One region of the Acidovorax sp. WCS2018Noco2-16 genome, then DNA from elsewhere that is predicted to be linked to it. Evidence: predicted binding sites of a transcription regulator. Region 1 holds the regulator's gene; each other region holds the start of a gene.
What was found. The regulator FNR, encoded in region 1, switches genes on or off when oxygen is low (the NO sensors DNR and NnrR bind a similar motif). The targets are predictions, from matches to a motif close to TTGATNNNNATCAA.
Positions count from the first base shown of each region.

Region 2: RQI28_RS14875 (hemerythrin domain-containing protein) is a predicted target of FNR. The motif match lies at 2,150-2,163, and genes of this name have one in related genera.
Region 3: ubiM (5-demethoxyubiquinol-8 5-hydroxylase UbiM) is a predicted target of FNR. The motif match lies at 2,027-2,040, and genes of this name have one in related genera.
Region 4: azu (azurin) is a predicted target of FNR. The motif match lies at 2,104-2,117, and genes of this name have one in related genera.

Region 1 is NZ_JAVTJJ010000001.1:1,068,555-1,072,750, forward strand. It holds gene RQI28_RS04855 (sulfite exporter TauE/SafE family protein) at 1-711, opposite strand, end outside; gene hemN (oxygen-independent coproporphyrinogen III oxidase) at 714-2,096, opposite strand; gene fnr (fumarate/nitrate reduction transcriptional regulator Fnr) at 2,291-3,010, shown strand; gene RQI28_RS04870 (hypothetical protein) at 3,097-3,363, opposite strand; gene RQI28_RS04875 (FixH family protein) at 3,444-3,725, opposite strand; gene ccoG (cytochrome c oxidase accessory protein CcoG) at 3,800-4,196, opposite strand, start outside.
Region 2 is NZ_JAVTJJ010000007.1:157,560-161,755, reverse strand. It holds gene creD (cell envelope integrity protein CreD) at 1-1,258, shown strand, start outside; gene RQI28_RS14880 (hypothetical protein) at 1,255-1,509, shown strand; gene RQI28_RS14875 (hemerythrin domain-containing protein) at 1,526-2,071, opposite strand; gene RQI28_RS14870 (hypothetical protein) at 2,309-2,887, opposite strand; gene RQI28_RS14865 (CsbD family protein) at 3,023-3,241, opposite strand; gene RQI28_RS14860 (phosphoadenosine phosphosulfate reductase family protein) at 3,451-4,071, opposite strand.
Region 3 is NZ_JAVTJJ010000007.1:5,050-9,245, reverse strand. It holds gene RQI28_RS14235 (DUF6139 family protein) at 1-140, opposite strand, end outside; gene RQI28_RS14230 (aldehyde dehydrogenase (NADP(+))) at 310-1,791, shown strand; gene ubiM (5-demethoxyubiquinol-8 5-hydroxylase UbiM) at 2,161-3,450, shown strand; gene RQI28_RS14220 (MBL fold metallo-hydrolase) at 3,531-4,196, opposite strand, start outside.
Region 4 is NZ_JAVTJJ010000001.1:127,020-131,215, reverse strand. It holds gene RQI28_RS00595 (methyl-accepting chemotaxis protein) at 1-1,174, shown strand, start outside; gene RQI28_RS00590 (hypothetical protein) at 1,177-1,377, opposite strand; gene azu (azurin) at 1,575-2,030, opposite strand; gene RQI28_RS00580 (YigZ family protein) at 2,178-2,771, shown strand; gene RQI28_RS00575 (dihydrolipoyl dehydrogenase) at 2,876-4,196, shown strand, end outside.

The sequences.
Region 1 (4,196 bases):
TTGCGCCTGGACATGGTCGCTCAAATCCATCCAGATGGCCCACGCGGCGACGCAGAAAAGCAGCAAGCCTGCCCCACGGGTGCCCCAGCCGCCGCGCGCAGCGTTCAGGCGATGACGCAACCACCCCCAGGCCCAAGGCCCCGCGACCAGCCATGCAGCGCTGCCGGCGCCAAACAGCGCCATGGTCATCGCCCCTTTCCACACACTACCGCTCAACGCGGCCACAAGTAGTGCGGAGTAAAGCAACCCGCAAGGCATCATCGCCCATGCCACGCCAAGCGCCAGCGTGCCGCCCGGCCGCGCCAGTATCGGCCGAACGCGGGCCCAGACGCCGCGCCCTGCCCGCTCGATCCAGGCGGGTTGCCGCGCGTGCAGCATCATCAAAACACCCCAGGCCAGCACCGCGACATGCAGCAAGGTCCATGCAGGCCGAAGCGCTGCCGTCTGCTGGGTCAGCCAGGCCAGGCTATCCATTGCCAGCGCGGCCAGGCCTCCGGCCAACGCGTAACCGGCCAAGCGACCCATATGGAAAGCCAGGGCTCGGGGCAGTGACGGCCTGGCCACCAGCCGCACTACCTGCTCGGGCGACGCATCCAGGCCCCTGCCGTCCTGACGGGTGATGGCGCCACAAGGCGCGGCGCACATCGCAAGGCAGTGCGGCCCACCGACCAGGCCCATCAACAGCGCGGCCCAGGCAGTTGCGGCCAGCATGATCAGATGATGCGGGAGAACCGCGCGCGATTGCGGTCCACCTGCAAGTGCCGGTCGAAGACCATGGCCACGCCGCGCACAAAGAACCAGCCCATGGCGGTGACCGTGATGCCGTCACGGCCCACGACGACCAGGCCTTTGCCGGCCATGTCTTCCAGCTGCTCCATCTCGAGGGAAAAGTACTGATGAAAATCGATCAACCACGACTGCTCCATGGGCTCGAAGAGAACCTCACCCTGGCACATCAACGCCATGATCACGGCCCGTCTCAACAGGTCGTCGCGCGTCAAAGCCAACCCGCGCACCACAGGCAAGCGGCCCTGGTCGATGAAGTCGTAGTACTCATCGAGCGTCTTCGCGTTCTGGCTGTAGGTCGCGCCGACGCGGCCGATGGACGACATACCCAGGCCGATCAGATCGCAATCAGGCTGGGTGCTGTAGCCCTGGAAGTTGCGGTGCAGCCGGCCCTGGCGCTTGGCCACCGCCAGCGCGTCGCTGGGCAGCGCAAAATGGTCCATACCCACGTACACATATCCTGCATCGATGAAGGTATCGAGCGACCGCGACAGCATCGACACCTTCGCCGTTGCCTGCGGCAACTCGGCAGGAACGATGCGGCGTTGGGGTTTGAAGCGCTCTGGAAGGTGAGCGTAGGCATACAACGCAATACGGTCGGGCCGCAGCTGCACCACCTGGGCCAGCGTGCGATCAAACGATTCGGGTGTCTGGCGCGGCAAGCCGTAGATCAGATCGATGTTGACCGACTCGAACCCCAGTCGCCGTGATGCAGCCACCAGGTCGAACACCTGCTGCGCAGGTTGCACGCGGTGGACTGCCTTCTGCACCTGTGAATCGAAATCCTGCACGCCGAAACTCAACCGGTTGAACCCCAACTCGGCCAACAGGCCCAGGCGCTCTTCAGTGACAGTGCGCGGATCCACCTCGATGGAATATTCGCCGCCCGGCACCAGGGAGAAACTGCGCCGCAGCATGGCCATCAGTTCACGCAGTCCCTCATCCGACAGAAAAGTGGGCGTGCCGCCACCCAGATGCAACTGGCTCACTTGCTGGCCCACTCCACAGTGGGCGGTGTGCAGGTCGACCTCGCGGCTCAGGTAGCGCAGGTAGACCTCCGCACGCTCAGGGTGCCTGGTAATGATCTTGTTGCACGCGCAGTAGTAGCAGAGCGACTCGCAAAATGGAATGTGCACATACAGCGAAAGGGGCAGCGCCTTTGCCGCCGACCCTACCCTGCGCTGCTCCAGGGCAAGAACGTATTCGTCCTGCCCGAACGCCTCGACAAATCGATCTGCAGTGGGGTAGGAGGTGTAGCGTGGCCCTGGCACGTCGAAGCGACGCAACAGCTCGGGAGTAACAGCAGTCATGACAGATTCCTTGGGTCCGGCGGTCGACTTTGCCGCAGCCCCCTCCTGCTGTCCTTGACATTAATCAAGTGATGAATGGAAGCGCACTGCCACAATCAGTCCCATCTCAACAGCCTTACAAGAAGCTGTACCACCCGAGTGCGCCCACTCTTGCCCATGAGCAGGCGCAGATCCACCGAGGAAGCCCAGCGCACATGAATTTGCAATCGATCAAAGTGGCCTGCTCCAACTGCAACTTGCGCGAGCTTTGCATGCCCATGGGGCTGAACGAGCAGCAGCTCGAACGCATCGACGAGATCGTGGCGGTGCGCCGCAAGATCAAGCGGGGCGCCACCCTGTTCCGCAATGGCGAGACTTTCACCTCGCTCTTCGCAATACGCACCGGATTCTTCAAGACCTGCGTGGCCACCGAAGACGGGCGTGACCAGGTGACGGGCTTTCAGATGGCGGGCGAAATCATCGGCCTGGACGGCATCGTGAACGATCACCACAGCTGCGACGCGGTGGCGCTAGAAGACGCAGAGGTCTGCGTCATGCCCTTCGACCGTATCGAAGAGTTGTCGCGTGAGGTGACCGCACTGCAGCACCACGTACACAAAATCATGAGCCGCGAAATCGTGCGCGAGCACGGCGTGATGCTGCTGCTGGGCAGCATGCGCGCGGAGGAGCGCCTGGCGGCCTTTCTGCTCAACCTGGTGCAGCGCCTGCATGCTCGTGGTTTCTCGCAGTCCGAACTGGTGCTGCGCATGACCCGCGAGGAAATCGGTAGCTATCTGGGCCTCAAGCTCGAAACCGTGAGCCGCACCTTCTCCAAGTTCGTGGAAGAAGGCATCGTCGAGGTCAAGCAGCGCCACGTGCGCATTCTCGAGCCCGACGCGCTCAAGCGCATCGTGAACAGCCAATCCTGCCACTGATAAGCGACAGCCGAAACCTGCACGCGCTTGATTGCGGCCAGGCTCCCCATCCAGCGACGCCGTGCATTGCAACTGGGCCGCCTCCTTCACAGATACTTCGCGCAATCCGTGGGGCGATCCGCTGGTGGCACAGGGCACCGGTTCATCTCGAACGGCGACAGCGACAACAGCGTGGTGAGCGCACCCGCCGCCATGATGATTGCCCAGAACATGAAGAACGCAACGGTGTAGACCCCCTCGCGTGACAGCGCGAGTGGCTGGTCCGACCAGTGCAGTGCGGCCGGATCGACAAAGGCGAACACGACCATCTCCATCACACCGGCCATCAAGAAAGCCGGCCATGCGATCCACATCAGGCGCCGCGCCCATGTAGCCTGCACTCGCGGTGACTGGGTACGTAGTCGACGGCCCGCCTTGCTGCGCTGGCGCCTTGTCATGGCAAGTCCGTGACTGGCGTGGCCGCGTGATTGCGCCCCTTCACGGCGGGCGCCATGCGGGTGTCTTGCTGGCGCAGCGTCTTGTTGATGTCGAGCCCGCGCTGGTAGTAGTCCTCGGCCAGCACGGGGTCGGGCTGGCTGATGGCCAGCCACAAGGTGACGAAACCCGCTACCACCACAATGGCCGGGCCGGCGATGATCAGCCACACATAGCCAAAGCGCCACCATGGCGCCGGGGCAACAGGGGTCTGCTTCGTTGAGGACAGGGCATGCGTCATGGACAACTCCTAGCGACCTTGGCCGCGCTCATCACAATCACAATCCGACGGGGAAACCGCAGGCATACGGACAACTACCGGGGCACCAGGAACACCGATTTCTCGACGACCTGCGTGCCTGAGCCCTCCACCCGGATATCGAAGAACACCGGGTGCGATCCAGGCGACGCAGCGCCGTAAGGCAACTGCAGCCGCACCGCCACCCAGCGCGCTTCGGCCGGGCCTATCTCCACTTCGGGCTCCGACGTTACCTCCAGCCCCTGCAGACCATGCGCACCGATGCGATAGCGCTGCACGCCTTCGGTCGCATTCATGATCTGCAGGCGGTAGACGTTCTCCAGCCGCCCACCAGCCACGATGCGAGACAGGGCAGCCCGGTCACGCACAACATCCACTTTCAGGGGCATGCGCACCATCAGGCTTGCCAGCAGGCCTACGCAGAGCAGCACCAGCAGGGTGCTGTAGATCAGC
Region 2 (4,196 bases), on a different contig from region 1:
CATGCACAGCGCCTGCGTGGAAAGCTGGGACGAGACCGTGGGCACGGGGGCGGACCGGCGTAGCGTGGAGCGGCGGCGCGAGTTCCGTCTGACCGCCATGCCCGAGCAGTTGCAGATGCGCACGGCGGCGGTGATGGAAGAGCGCGCTCGCGGCCTGCACAAGGTCAACGCCTTCACGCTCAAGGCGCACCTGACGGCGCAATGGGCCGACCTGTCGAGCCTGCGGCCGCAAGCGACCGTGAAAGGCTCGCGCATGCAGTGCGGCGCCCCGATCCTGATGGTGGCCGTGGGCGATGCGCGCGGCATCCGCACCGCGCAGCTGCAGGTGGGCGATCAATCGCTGGCGCTCAAGCCCGGCACCTTCCACCCCACCTACGCGCGCGGGCTGCATGCTCAATTGCCGCAAGCGCTGGTCCACCAGCCCGGTGCCGTCAGCGCCAACCTCGACCTGGAACTGGTCGGCACAGAGCTGCTGGCCATCGTGCCGCTGGGAAGCACCACCGACGTGCAGATGCAGAGCAGCTGGCCGCACCCTTCCTTCTCCGGGCGTTTTCTGCCGTCCGAACGCGAATGGAGCGCTGACGGCTTCACTGCGCGCTGGCGGCTGTCGTCATTGGCATCCACGGCGCAGCAGGACGTGATCGCCGGGCGCCGCATCTGCGACCCCGGCTGGACTGATCCCGCCTTGCAAGACAGTGAAGACGGTGATCGCACGGAAGCCGCCACAAACCCGGCGCGCGGCTGCACCGACAGTTTCAGCGTGGCCTTCGTCGACCCGGTGAATCCATATTCCCTGTCCGACCGCGCCACCAAGTACGGCGTGCTGTTCATCGCGCTCACGTTCGTGGCGGTGGCTTTGTTTGAATTGATGAAGAAGCTGCGCGTGCACCCGGTGCAATACCTGCTGGTGGGCACCGCGCTGTGCAGCTTCTTTCTGCTGCTGGTCAGCCTGTCGGAGCATCTGCCGTTCGGTGTCTCGTATGCGGCGGCCGCCGGCGCCTGCGTGCTGCTGCTGGGCTACTACGCCAGCCACATGCTGGGCGGGGCGCTGCGCGGCGTGCCGTTCGGCGCGGGCATTGCCTTGCTCTACGGCCTACTGTATGTGCTGCTGCAGCTGGAACAGACCGCGCTGGCCGTGGGCTCCATCGCACTCTTTGTGGTGTTGGGCGCGGTGATGGTGCTCACCCGCAAGGTCAACTGGTATGGCACGGCTCGGCCAGAGGGCGCCGCCCACGCTGCACCCCGGGAGGCCGAATGAACCGCGCCCAGCCGAGCGGTCCTGCGCTGCCGTATGCCGAGGCGCAGCGAGTGCAGCGCTATCACGACCGCTTGCTGAACGCCCTGGCGGCGCAGGACCGTGCAGCGCTGCGCAGCGTGAAACAGGAAGTTTTGCAAGCCGCCTACGCCCCGGCCGTGGGCGGCGGCATGCCGGTGTCGCTGCGCCGCGCGCTACGGCTATTGGCGTGGCGCATGGCGGGCATGCGCCTGCCGCGAAGCCGTATGGGTTGACGAGATATAGCCAGTGTCAGGCAGGTGCCGCCTCATCCACCAACGCCGTGGCCGGCACTTCTGAACGATGACCACGCCCGTCCTCGTCACCGCCGGAACATGCGCTGCCGCAGCCTTCGATCAAGGCGGCAGGCAATTCTGCCGGCGCAGCGACTTGGCCGGTGACAGGGTCGAACCCCACGCGCCGCAAGTGCAGCGCCAGTGCGGCATCCATGCTCTGCGTGTGCTGCGGAAACCACACGGCCAGCTCCGACGCCATGCCGCGCAGCACCTGCAACTCGCCGTGCTTCTCCGCCCGCTCGGTGCCTTCGCCCAGCACCTGCAGGATCACGCGATGCTGCATCGAGTGGCAGTTGCTGGATGCAAACCGGGTGGACTGCATCCACCGGTCTTCCTGCCCGAAGTGCTCTACCGTGTGGTGCACCAGCGCATGCCAGGCAGGCAGCAGCGCCGCATCATCGGCCGCCTGCACCGCCGCCAGCAGTTCGACGAATTCCTGGTGGGTGGTGTCCATCAGCGGCAGATCCAGCGCCAGCCCCAGCGACCATTCCAATTGCGCCATCTTTATGACCCGTCCTTTCAACGCCCACCGAATGGCCGGGCTCAGCGGGCAGCTTAGGGATCGATGGCGAAGGCGGCATTGATTCAGCTCAGCAAATCCAAAGTCGTCTCACCAACGAAAAAAGGCCCTGCAACCGCAGGGCCTCACAGTGGGATAACGCAGGCCGTCTCTTCAGATGCCGGTGCTCCCCGCTTTGTTTTTGTACTCAGTAACGCAGTTGCCTGGGGCGACAGCGAATTACTGGCCGTACATGCGCTTGGCGTCAGCCACGCACTTGTTCTGAGCGTCGCCGCTCATCGTGTCGCAACGTTCCTTGGCAGCCTTGTACTGGGCTTCGCGCTTTTCAGCGGTGGCTTCTTGCTTCACTTCAGCGACGTTGGCGTCCTTCTTGGCAGCGGTGTCGGCTGGCTTGGCCTGGGCGCGGGCCACCTTGGCGTTTTCCTTGGCGGTCACGTGGGCTGCCTTGGCGTCCTTTTGGCAGACGTTCTTGGCGTCGCCGCTCATGTCATCGCACTTTTCTTTGGCGACTTCGTAGTCGGCATCGGCGCGGGTTTCAGCCACTTTGTAGGTGTTCTTGTCGCTGGGCTTGTATTGCGCTTCCAGCTCGGCCTTGGCCACGTTCTCAACGCCCTTGGCTTCCTTCTGGCAGATGTCCTTGGCGTTGGCGGTCAGCGCATCGCACTTGGCCTTGTTGGCCTTGTACGTGGCGGATATCTGGTCCTTGGCGGTCTTGTGTTCGGCGCTGGTCATGGCCATGGCGGACGTGGCCAGCATGGTGGCAGCAACGATGGCAATGAGGTTACGGGTATGTTTCATTGAATTTCTCCTCGGGTCAAAAAGGGGTTCTGCTGCCCTTGTGCGGTGTCGATGACGACCACCCGACGCGGGCCTTGTTGTTTGTTTGTTGGATTCGATGCAGGCCAGGCCCGCGGGCCTGGCAGAGACTGCTTTTTAGCGGTCGTAGCGGAAGTCCGGGTTACGGCCTTCCCACGACTTCAGTTCGGTTTCAGCCGCGTCTTTGGCCAGGCCGTGGCGCTCTTGCAGCTTGCCCAGAAGCTGGTCACGCTTGCCGGCGGCGACATCGAGGTCGTCATCGGTCAGCTTGCCCCATTGCTCCTTGATCTTGCCGGTGAACTGCTTCCAGTTGCCCTTGACGGTGTCTTCGTTCATGGCGATCTCCTTTGCGTTGTTGTCGCTTCAGCCCGCCGCTCCGATATGGAGAGAAACCGTGCTGTGTGCGATGGAACGAACTGTAAAAGCGCCTTGTGGGCCAGGGCGTAGGTGCCATGACGCAGCCCGCGTCAGCCCAAGCCTACGAACCGCGCGCCCACAAAAAAGGCGTGCCTCAGGCACGCCTTGCGATTGAATGACACCGCCGCTCAGTGCGACAGATGCAGCCCGCATTCGCGGTTGTCTTCGCCCTTGGTCGGGTCCACGTAATCGAAGTTGTTGGGCAGGCCATGCGCCTGCAGGTATTCGTACAGTTCTTTGGACGACCAGTGCAGCAGCGGTGCCACCTTGATGAGTCCGTCCGGGTTGATGCTCACAGGCTCCATCTGCGCGCGCACGGCCGTATCGGTGGCGCGCAAGGCCGTGAACCACACCTGTGGCGCCGTCTCGCGCAGCGCGCGGGCAAAGGGCTCCAGCTTCACTTCTTCGGTGAACGCCGCGTGGCGCGGGTCGTCCAGCGCGGGCACGGGGCCGTCCACAGCCTCGCGGTGCGCGCGCGAGCGGCGGGGCAGGTAGATGCTCAGGTTCAGCCCCAGCTGCTTGGCCACCTCGTCGGCAAAGCGGTAGGTGGCCTCGGTGTTGTGGCCGTTGTCCATCCACACCACGGGCACGTCGGGTTGCGCGCGGGTGACCATGTGCAGGATCACCGCTTCGAACGGACGGAAGTTGGTGGTGACGATGGCAGGCCGCCCCAGACCGATGGCCCAGTCGACCAGGCCTTGCGCGTTGCGGCCGAGTTCGGCGTTGATGTGTGCGAGATCGATGCTCATGAAACCCTCCGGATCCGTGGTGTTCGCGGCTGGCCTCGGTGGCCAGTGAAAAGAGGCCGATTGTGCCCGCCGCACCCGACCCTTGCCTGCGCCACACCATTCAATCAATAAGAATAATTCCCATT
Region 3 (4,196 bases), on a different contig from region 1:
CCCTCGTCCAGCTCCTGGCCGGCCAGCTCGCTTTCCCAGTCGGTATTGATCGCCTCCTGGGGAATTTGGCGCCCTTCTGGCACGACAAGGTGAGAGAACTTGCCTTCGGCTTCGGCTCGGCGATAGATGTCCACGCGCATGGTCGGATCCTGGGTCGGGTTGGAAGAAGGCCCACTCTACCGGCAGCACCCGAACACGAGCGTAGGAATAGGCGCTTCGCCGGCAGGGCGGCAGACAGCCCGGCTTGCCTGCGGCGCCCTAGCCGCGCTATGCTCTGCGGGCTCTCACTTATCAGACATCAGACAACTTATGGCCAACACACTCCAATCCATCGACGCCCGCACAGGCCAACCCCACGGCGACGCCTGGGCTGAATCCACCCCCGCCCAGATCGACGCCGCTGTGGCCGCCGCGGCGCAGGCCGCTGATGCCTTCGGCGCCACCTCCGCCGCCGACCGCGCCGCCCTGCTGCGCGACCTGGCCAGCGCCCTGGAAGCCCAGCGCGAAACCCTGGTGCCCCTGGCTGACCGCGAAAGCGGCTTAGGCCCCGTGCGCCTGAACGGCGAGCTGGACCGCACCGCCTTCCAGCTGCGCGGCTTTGCCGACGTGATCGAGCGCGGCGACGCGCACACCACCATCGACGACCCGGCCGTGGCAGGTGCGCCGCCCGCCGGCCGTCCTCGCATGCTGCGCGTGCGCGTGCCCTTGGGCCCGGTGGCCATGTTCTCGGCCAGCAACTTCCCATTCGCGTTCTCCGTGCTGGGTGGCGACACCGCCTCGGCCCTGGCCGCCGGCAACCCCGTGGTCATCAAGGGCCACCCCGCCCACCCCGAGCTGACGCGCCAGACCGTGGCGCTGGCACAGAAGGTGGTGGCTGCGCGCGGCCTGCCGGCCGGCGTGTTCCAGGTGGTCGAAGGCGGCTCGATCGAAGCCGGCGTGGCCCTGGTAAAGGCGCCTGCGATCGCTGCCGTGGCGTTCACGGGTTCGTTCAAGGGCGGCACGGCACTGGCCAAGGTGGCCGCCGAGCGCCCCCGCCCGATCCCGTTCTACGGCGAGCTGGGTTCGGTGAATCCGCTGGTCGCCCTGCCTGCCGCGCTGGAAGCCAACGGCGCCGCGCTGGCCGAGACGCTGGCCGGCTCCATCTGCCTGGGTTCGGGCCAGTTCTGCACCAGCCCCGGCGTGATCGTGGTGCGCACGGACGCCTCGGGCGACGCCTTCGTCGCCACCCTGGCTGAAAAGCTCGCCGCCCTGGCCCCCCACGCCATGCTGACCCCCGGCATCCGTGGCGCGTTCGACAAGGGCGTGGCCGCCTGGAAGGGCAACGCCAAGCTCAAGGCCCTGGTGAGCGACACGGCCGCCGCCGGCGCCACGCCGCGCCCGTTCCTGGGTGAAGTGCAGGCTGCCGACTTCATCGCCGATCACCAGCTGCACGATGAAGTGTTCGGCTCTGCCGCGCTGGTCGTGCGCGTGGGCTCCGTTGCCGAGACCATCGCCGTGCTGAAGGCTGTGGGCGGCTCGCTCACCGTCACCATCTGGGGTGCCGACAACGACACGGCCGAGAACCGCGACCTGGTGCGCGCCGCAACGCAAATCAGCGGCCGCGTGCTGTTCACCGGCGTGCCCACCGGCGTGGCAGTGACCGCCGCCCAGCACCACGGCGGCCCGTTCCCTGCGTCGACCGCGCCGTTCACCACCTCGGTGGGCTACGCCGCGCTGGACCGCTTCCTGCGCCCCGTGGCGCTGCAGGACGCACCGGCCTGGCTGACGGATCGCAAGGGCGTTTCGGTCTGACCTGACCCCGCCGCGCTGCGCGGCTGCTTGTCGCACTCACTCAAAGGGGCTCCGCCGAACACGCGGAGCCCTTTTTTCGTGGGCGCGGAGCGCCTGTGCAACCCAGTGAGGCAGGCGTTATGGCACCCAAGCCGTGTGAATTTTGGGTCTTTTCGGCCTCTAGCGCTTATCCAACAATGATATGCAGCTATTAAAAACATAGCGCCATTCAACAAGGTTTCTTTCTCTCCGCTCTTTGACGCAGGCCAAGCGGCGCGTTTGCCGCTGTCCGACAATGGTCGCGCAGGCAGTGGCCGCCCACGGCGCCTCGACCCGCACCCCACCGCAACGCCCACCGCATCACCCCGTATCCACCGCCGCGGAACCGCCATGTCTCCTGAGTCGCCCGCCCACCGCAGCAGCCCCAGCGCCGACCCGACCGACGTCCTGATTGTCGGCGCGGGCCCGGCAGGCCTGTCGCTGGCCGCATCGCTCGGGCAGGCCGGTTTTCGCGTCACGGTGCTCGACCAGCAGGACGAAGCATCACTGGCCAGCCCCGCGCCGGACGGCCGCGAGATCGCGTTGACGCACCCCAGCGGCGACACGCTGCGCCGGCTGGGCAGCTGGCAAATGCTGGCCGCCCACGAGATCGGCCGCATCACCGAAGCGCAGGTGCACGACGGGCCGGTGGGCCAGCACGCGGCGCTGCAGCTGGCGGCGCCCGGCGCGCACCGCAGCGGCGCCGACCACCTGGGCTGGATCGTGCCCAACCACGCCCTGCGCCGCACGGCCTGGCAAGCGGCATCTGCCACGCCGGGCGTGCGCATCGTCTGCGGCGCGCAGGTGGGCCGGGTCGCCACGCTAGCCACGCATGCCGAGGTGGACTACACACAGCCAAGCAGCGCCGCCGAGACACCGGTCACGCGTCTGCAGGCGCCGCTGGTGGTGGCCGCAGACAGCCGCTTTTCCGCCACGCGGCGGCAGCTGGGCATCGGCGCGCAGATGACCGACTTCGGCCGCACCGTCATCGTCTGCCGCATGCGCCACGCGCAGCCGCACGGCGGCGTGGCGCACGAGTGCTTCGGCTACGCACGCACGCTGGCCGTGCTGCCGTTGCCGGACGACGGGCAGGACGGCACGCATCGGTGCTCGGTGGTGGTCACCACGGACACGGCCGATGCCACAGCGCTGATGGCGCAGGACGCAGGCGAATTCGCCGCGCAGGTCGCCACCCAGTTCCAGCAGCGCCTGGGCAGCATGCAGCTGGTGGGCGAGCGCCATGCCTACCCACTGGTCGCCGTGTACGCGCACCGCTTTTGCGCACACCGCTGCGCCCTGCTGGGCGACGCCGCCGTGGGCATGCACCCGGTGACGGCGCACGGCTACAACCTGGGCCTGGCGGGCGTCGAGGGCCTGAGCCGGGTGCTGGCCGAAGCCAGAGCGCGCGGACAGGACATCGGCGCGGCGTCGGTGCTGGCCCGCTACGCCCGCGCCCACCACCGGCACGCCCTGCCCATCTACCAGGGCACGAACGCCATCGTGCGGCTCTACACCGATGCGCGGCCGCTACCACGGCTGCTGCGCCAGCTGGTACTGCAGGGCGCGCGCCGGCTGCCGCCGCTGCAGGCGGCGATCACTCGGCAGCTGACGGGGCGCGGGGCGGCACCTGGGCTGCGATAGCCCGGCAGGTCTGCAGCCGCAACCGCACCGCCGGCCTGAGCAGCGCGCGCGGCAAGGTCGATTCCCTAGAACAGATTTTTTCAGCCCGCAGGCTGGGCCACGCTCGCGCGCCACCAGGGCTGCGTGCCGGTGGGCGCGGCGATGTCCACGCGCTCGCCCATGGCGGGTGTGACCAGCGGTACGCCGCGCTGCGCTGCCAGCGCATCGATGCGCTCGAACGGCTCGTTCCACGCATGCAGCGACAGATCGAATGTGCCGTTGTGGATGGGCATCATGTGGCGGCCGCGCACGTCCAGGTGCGCCTGCAGGCTTTGCTCGGGCTGCATGTGCACGTCGGGCCAGTCCTGGTTGTAGGCGCCGGTTTCCACCATCGTCAGATCGAACGGTCCGTAGCGCTCGCCGATGGCCTTGAAACCGTCGAAGTAGCCGGTGTCGCCGGTGAAAAAGATGCGAGTCTCGCCGGCCGCACCGCCGGCGATGAGCACCCATGACGCCCACAGCGTGCTGTTGCCATCGGTCAGGCTGCGGCCCGAAAAATGCTGCGCGGGCGTGGCCACCAGCTGCACGCCGCCAATGGTCGTGCCCTGCCACCAGTCGAACTGCTGCACCTTGGCCGCAGGCACGCCCCAGGCGATGAGCCGGTCGCCCACGCCCAGCGGCGCCACGAAGTGCTCCACCGCGGGCGCCAGCGCCAGGATGGCCGCGTGGTCCAGGTGGTCGTAATGGTCGTGCGAGAGCACCACGCC
Region 4 (4,196 bases), 940 kb from region 1:
GATCAATGCCGAATGCCGCCCCCTGCTAGCGCAATTGACCGGCAAGGTGTCCGAGTTCGTAGTTGATGCAGGCGTCCGCGCCGAGCAGATGCAGCGGGAGGCAAATGACCGCTTCGACCACCAGCGCAACGTGATGATCGCTGCCTGCCTGGCCGCGCTGGCCATGGCCATTGCTGCGGGTCTGGTGATTGCACGGCGTCTCACGCGTGCTCTGGGCGCCGAGCCGGCAGAGCTGGGCATGGCCGCCCAGCGTGTGGCCGCTGGAGACCTCAGCCCGCTGAATTTGAGCCAGGCCATCTCGCCCAACAGCGTGCTGGCGTCTCTTGCCGCCATGCAAGGCAGCCTGGCGGACATCGTGACCAAGGTGCGCGGATCGTCCGACTCCATCGCCACCGGCTCGTCGGAAATCGCCTCAGGCAGCACCGACCTCAGCTACCGCACCGAGCAGCAGGCCAGCGCGCTGCAGGAAACCGCGGCCACCATGGATGAGCTCAGCGCCACCGTGCGCCACAACGCCGAAAGTGCCAAGCAGGCCAATCAGTTGGCCCAAGGAGCATCCACGGTGGCGCTGCAAGGCGGCGAAGTCGTCGGCCAGGTGGTGACGACGATGCGTACCATCAACGAGAGCTCGCGCCGCATTGCAGACATCATCGGCGTGATCGACTCCATTGCTTTCCAGACCAACATCCTGGCGCTCAACGCTGCCGTGGAAGCAGCCCGCGCGGGCGACCAGGGCCGCGGATTTGCCGTGGTGGCCAGCGAGGTGCGCAATCTGGCCCAGCGCAGTGCCCAAGCCGCGCGTGAGATCAAGACGCTCATCACCGACAGCGTGACGCAAGTAGAAGAAGGCTCAGCGCTGGTGGACCGCGCCGGCTCCACGATGGACGAAGTAGTCAAGTCGATCAAGCGCGTGACCGAAATCGTTGGCGAGATCAGCGCGGCCAGCAGTGAGCAAAGCAATGGCGTGGCGCAAGTGGGCCAGGCCGTACAGCAGATGGATCAGGCCACGCAGCAGAACGCCGCCCTGGTGGAAGAAAGCGCCGCTGCCGCGCAAAGCCTGCAGCAGCAGGCAAGAGACTTGGTGCAGTCGGTGTCGCTCTTCAAACTACAGCCGGACTATGCCGCGCTGGGCCACGCAGCGCCATCGCTGCGCCTGGCGTCGACTCCGGCGTAAGCTCACCACTCACCGATGGCACGCACCCGCTGGTCCAGGTCAGCCGGCGGGTCGTCATAAGCCGACACCAGCGTCGGCGCCGCGCCACTCGCAGCCCGGTCTTCCTGAACCACCCCGAAGCGCGCAGCACTCGACTCAGCCCCTACGAAAGAAGAGGTGGAGAACAAATTGTTCAGCGCGAGGGGCAGGTTGAGGGAGAACATGGCAAGCTTCCTTGATGCGGGACGGTGTACGTGGCGGCTGCGGATGAGCGTAGAAGCAAAGCCCCACCAGGCCATGTAGGCCGCAACCGCGTGGGTGCGTCTGTAGTTCAATGAAGACACATCAACGAAGCGGCCGCCTGCGAAAGTGCGAGAGCCGCTTGTGCTTTTAGGGCTGCGCTTTCAGCGAGAGCCTGCAGCTATTTGGCCATCGTCAGCGTGCCTTTCATGATGGCCGAGTGGCCGGGGAACGAGCAGAAGTACGCATAGGACTCGCCCGCCTTCAAACCGCTGGTGGCAAACGTCACCGAATCGGCCTCGCCGCCGCCGATGACCTTGGTGTGTGCGATGACACGGGTGTCGCCGTCTTTCACGTACTGCTTGGTGGCGCCAGCGGCCATGCCATCCGTGGCGGCAGCTTGCAGATCGGCCGCCTTGGTCAAGACCCAGTTGTGGCCCATGGCGGTTTTGGGCAGCTTGCCTGCATGCTTGAGCTTGACGGTGAATTGCTTGCAGCTGGCCGGCACAGCGATGCTGGCCTTGTTGAACTGCATTGCGTCGTTGCCTTCGATCTCGGTTGCGCAGTCGGCCGCCCAGGCGGGTGCTGCCACCGCGCACACTGCCACCAGCGCCAGGGATTTCCAGATCTTTGCCATGTCGTCATCGCCTTTCAGAATGAGGGTCGGAGCCTTCGTGAACGAATCGTAGACACCCGCTGTTTTTCACAGGTTGACGTGCATCAAGTCGCGCCGTGATGGCGCCTCACTTCCGGCCCGCTGCTGCGCATCTACACTTCGCGCCCCATGCCACAGACCCTGAGCGCCCCCGCCCACAGCGAAATCGTCATCAAGAAAAGCCGTTTCATCGGTTGCGTGCAGCCCATGGCCGACCGGGCATCGGCGCAGGCAGCGGTCGACGCGCTCTGGAAGCAGCACCCCGGCGCGGCGCATGTCTGCTGGGCGCTGCTGGCGGGCGGGCAGTCAGCAGCCGTAGATGACGGCGAGCCCGGCGGCACTGCTGGCAGGCCCATGCTGGACGTGTTGCGCCATCAGGATCTGGAAGGCGTGCTGGCCACCGTCGTGCGCTATTTCGGCGGGGTGAAGCTGGGCGCGGGTGGCCTGGTGCGGGCCTACACCGACACCATTGCACAGGCGCTGCTGGTTGCCGACAAGGTGCTGCTGCAGCGCATGGCGACGCTGGAATGCGAGGTGCCCTATGCGCTGGAGGGCCTGCTGCGGCGCGAGATCGACGCGGCCGGGGCCGAGCTTTTGCAGGTCACGCATGCCTCGCAAGTCGTGCTGCGGATGCGCTTGCCGCAGACCCTGGCCGAAGCATTCAGCCAGCGCATCAACGACGGGGCCCAAGGCCGCGTCGGCTGGCATGCAGTGGCGGACTGACGCTACTCCCAGCCCGCAACAGGGCCTTGCCACCTACACGCGGGCCCACAGGTGGCGGCGACACTCGTTCACCCTCCATTTTTTCTTTCAGCAGGACTGCGTTCATGAGCCAACCCCTCGACGTCATCATCATCGGTGCCGGATCTGCCGGTCTGGCAGCCCTGCGTGAAGTGCGCAAGCGCACCGAGCGCTATCTCATCGTCAACGACGGGCCGTGGGGCACCACCTGCGCGCGGGTGGGCTGCATGCCTTCGAAGATGCTGCTGGAAGCCGGCAACGCCTTTCATGCGCGGCACAAGCTGACGCCGCTGGGCATCCACGGCGGCGACGGCCTGTCGGTCGACCTGCCGGCCGTGCTGGAACGCGTGCGCGCCCTGCGCGATGATTTCGTCGAGGCCACGCTGGAGTCGACCGACGCCGGCGAGCGCGGAATATCCGGCCGCGCCAGGCTGCTGGACGCGCACCGCGTCGACGTGGGCGGCACAGTCTACGAAGCCAGGAACATCATCGTTGCCACCGGCTCGCGCCCTGTGGTGCCCGAGCCCTGGCTGGCCTTCGGCGACCGCATCCTGACCACCGACACTCTGTTCGAGCAAGCCACGCTGGGCCCGCGCATCGCCGTGATCGGCCTCGGCCCGGTGGGCTGCGAAATGACGCAGGCGCTGGCTCGCCTTGGCCTGGAAGTGACAGCCTTCAGCAAGCAGCCCTCGGTGGCCGGCCTGTCGGATCCCGTCATCAACGACACGCTGGTCAAGCTGATGAAGGACGAGACCATCATCAACATCGGCGGTGACGTGGAGCTGCGCGAGGTGCCAGGCGGCATCGAGGTGACCAATGGCAGCGCCACCGTGGTCGTCGATCAGGTGCTGGCCGCGCTGGGCCGCAAGCCCAATGTCGAGCACTTGGGACTGGACACCCTCGGACTCGATCTGGACGACAAGGGCTTGCCGCCCATCGAGCCGCGTTCGCTGCAGGTGGGCGACTTGCGCATATTCATCGCTGGCGACGCGGACGGCGACCGGCCCTTGCTGCACGAGGCGGCCGACGAGGGCCACATCGCCGGGCTCAATGCCTTTGCGGATGAGCCGCGCCGATTCAAGCGCCGTACACGCCTGGCCATCTCTTTCACCCAGCCCAACGCCGCCGTGGTGGGCCGCCGCCATGCGGCGCTGGTCGAGAGCGGCGATGACAGCTTCATCACCGGCAGCGTGAACTTCGACAACCAGGGCCGGGCGCGCGTGGCGCAACGCAACCACGGACGGCTGAGCGTGTACGCCGACAAGGCCACCGGCCGCCTGCTGGGCGCCGAGATGTGCGCACCGGACGGCGAGCACCTGGCCCACCTGCTGGCGCTGGCCATCGAGCGTGAATTGACGGTGGCCGAACTGCTGGGCATGCCCTTCTACCATCCGGTGCTGGAAGAAG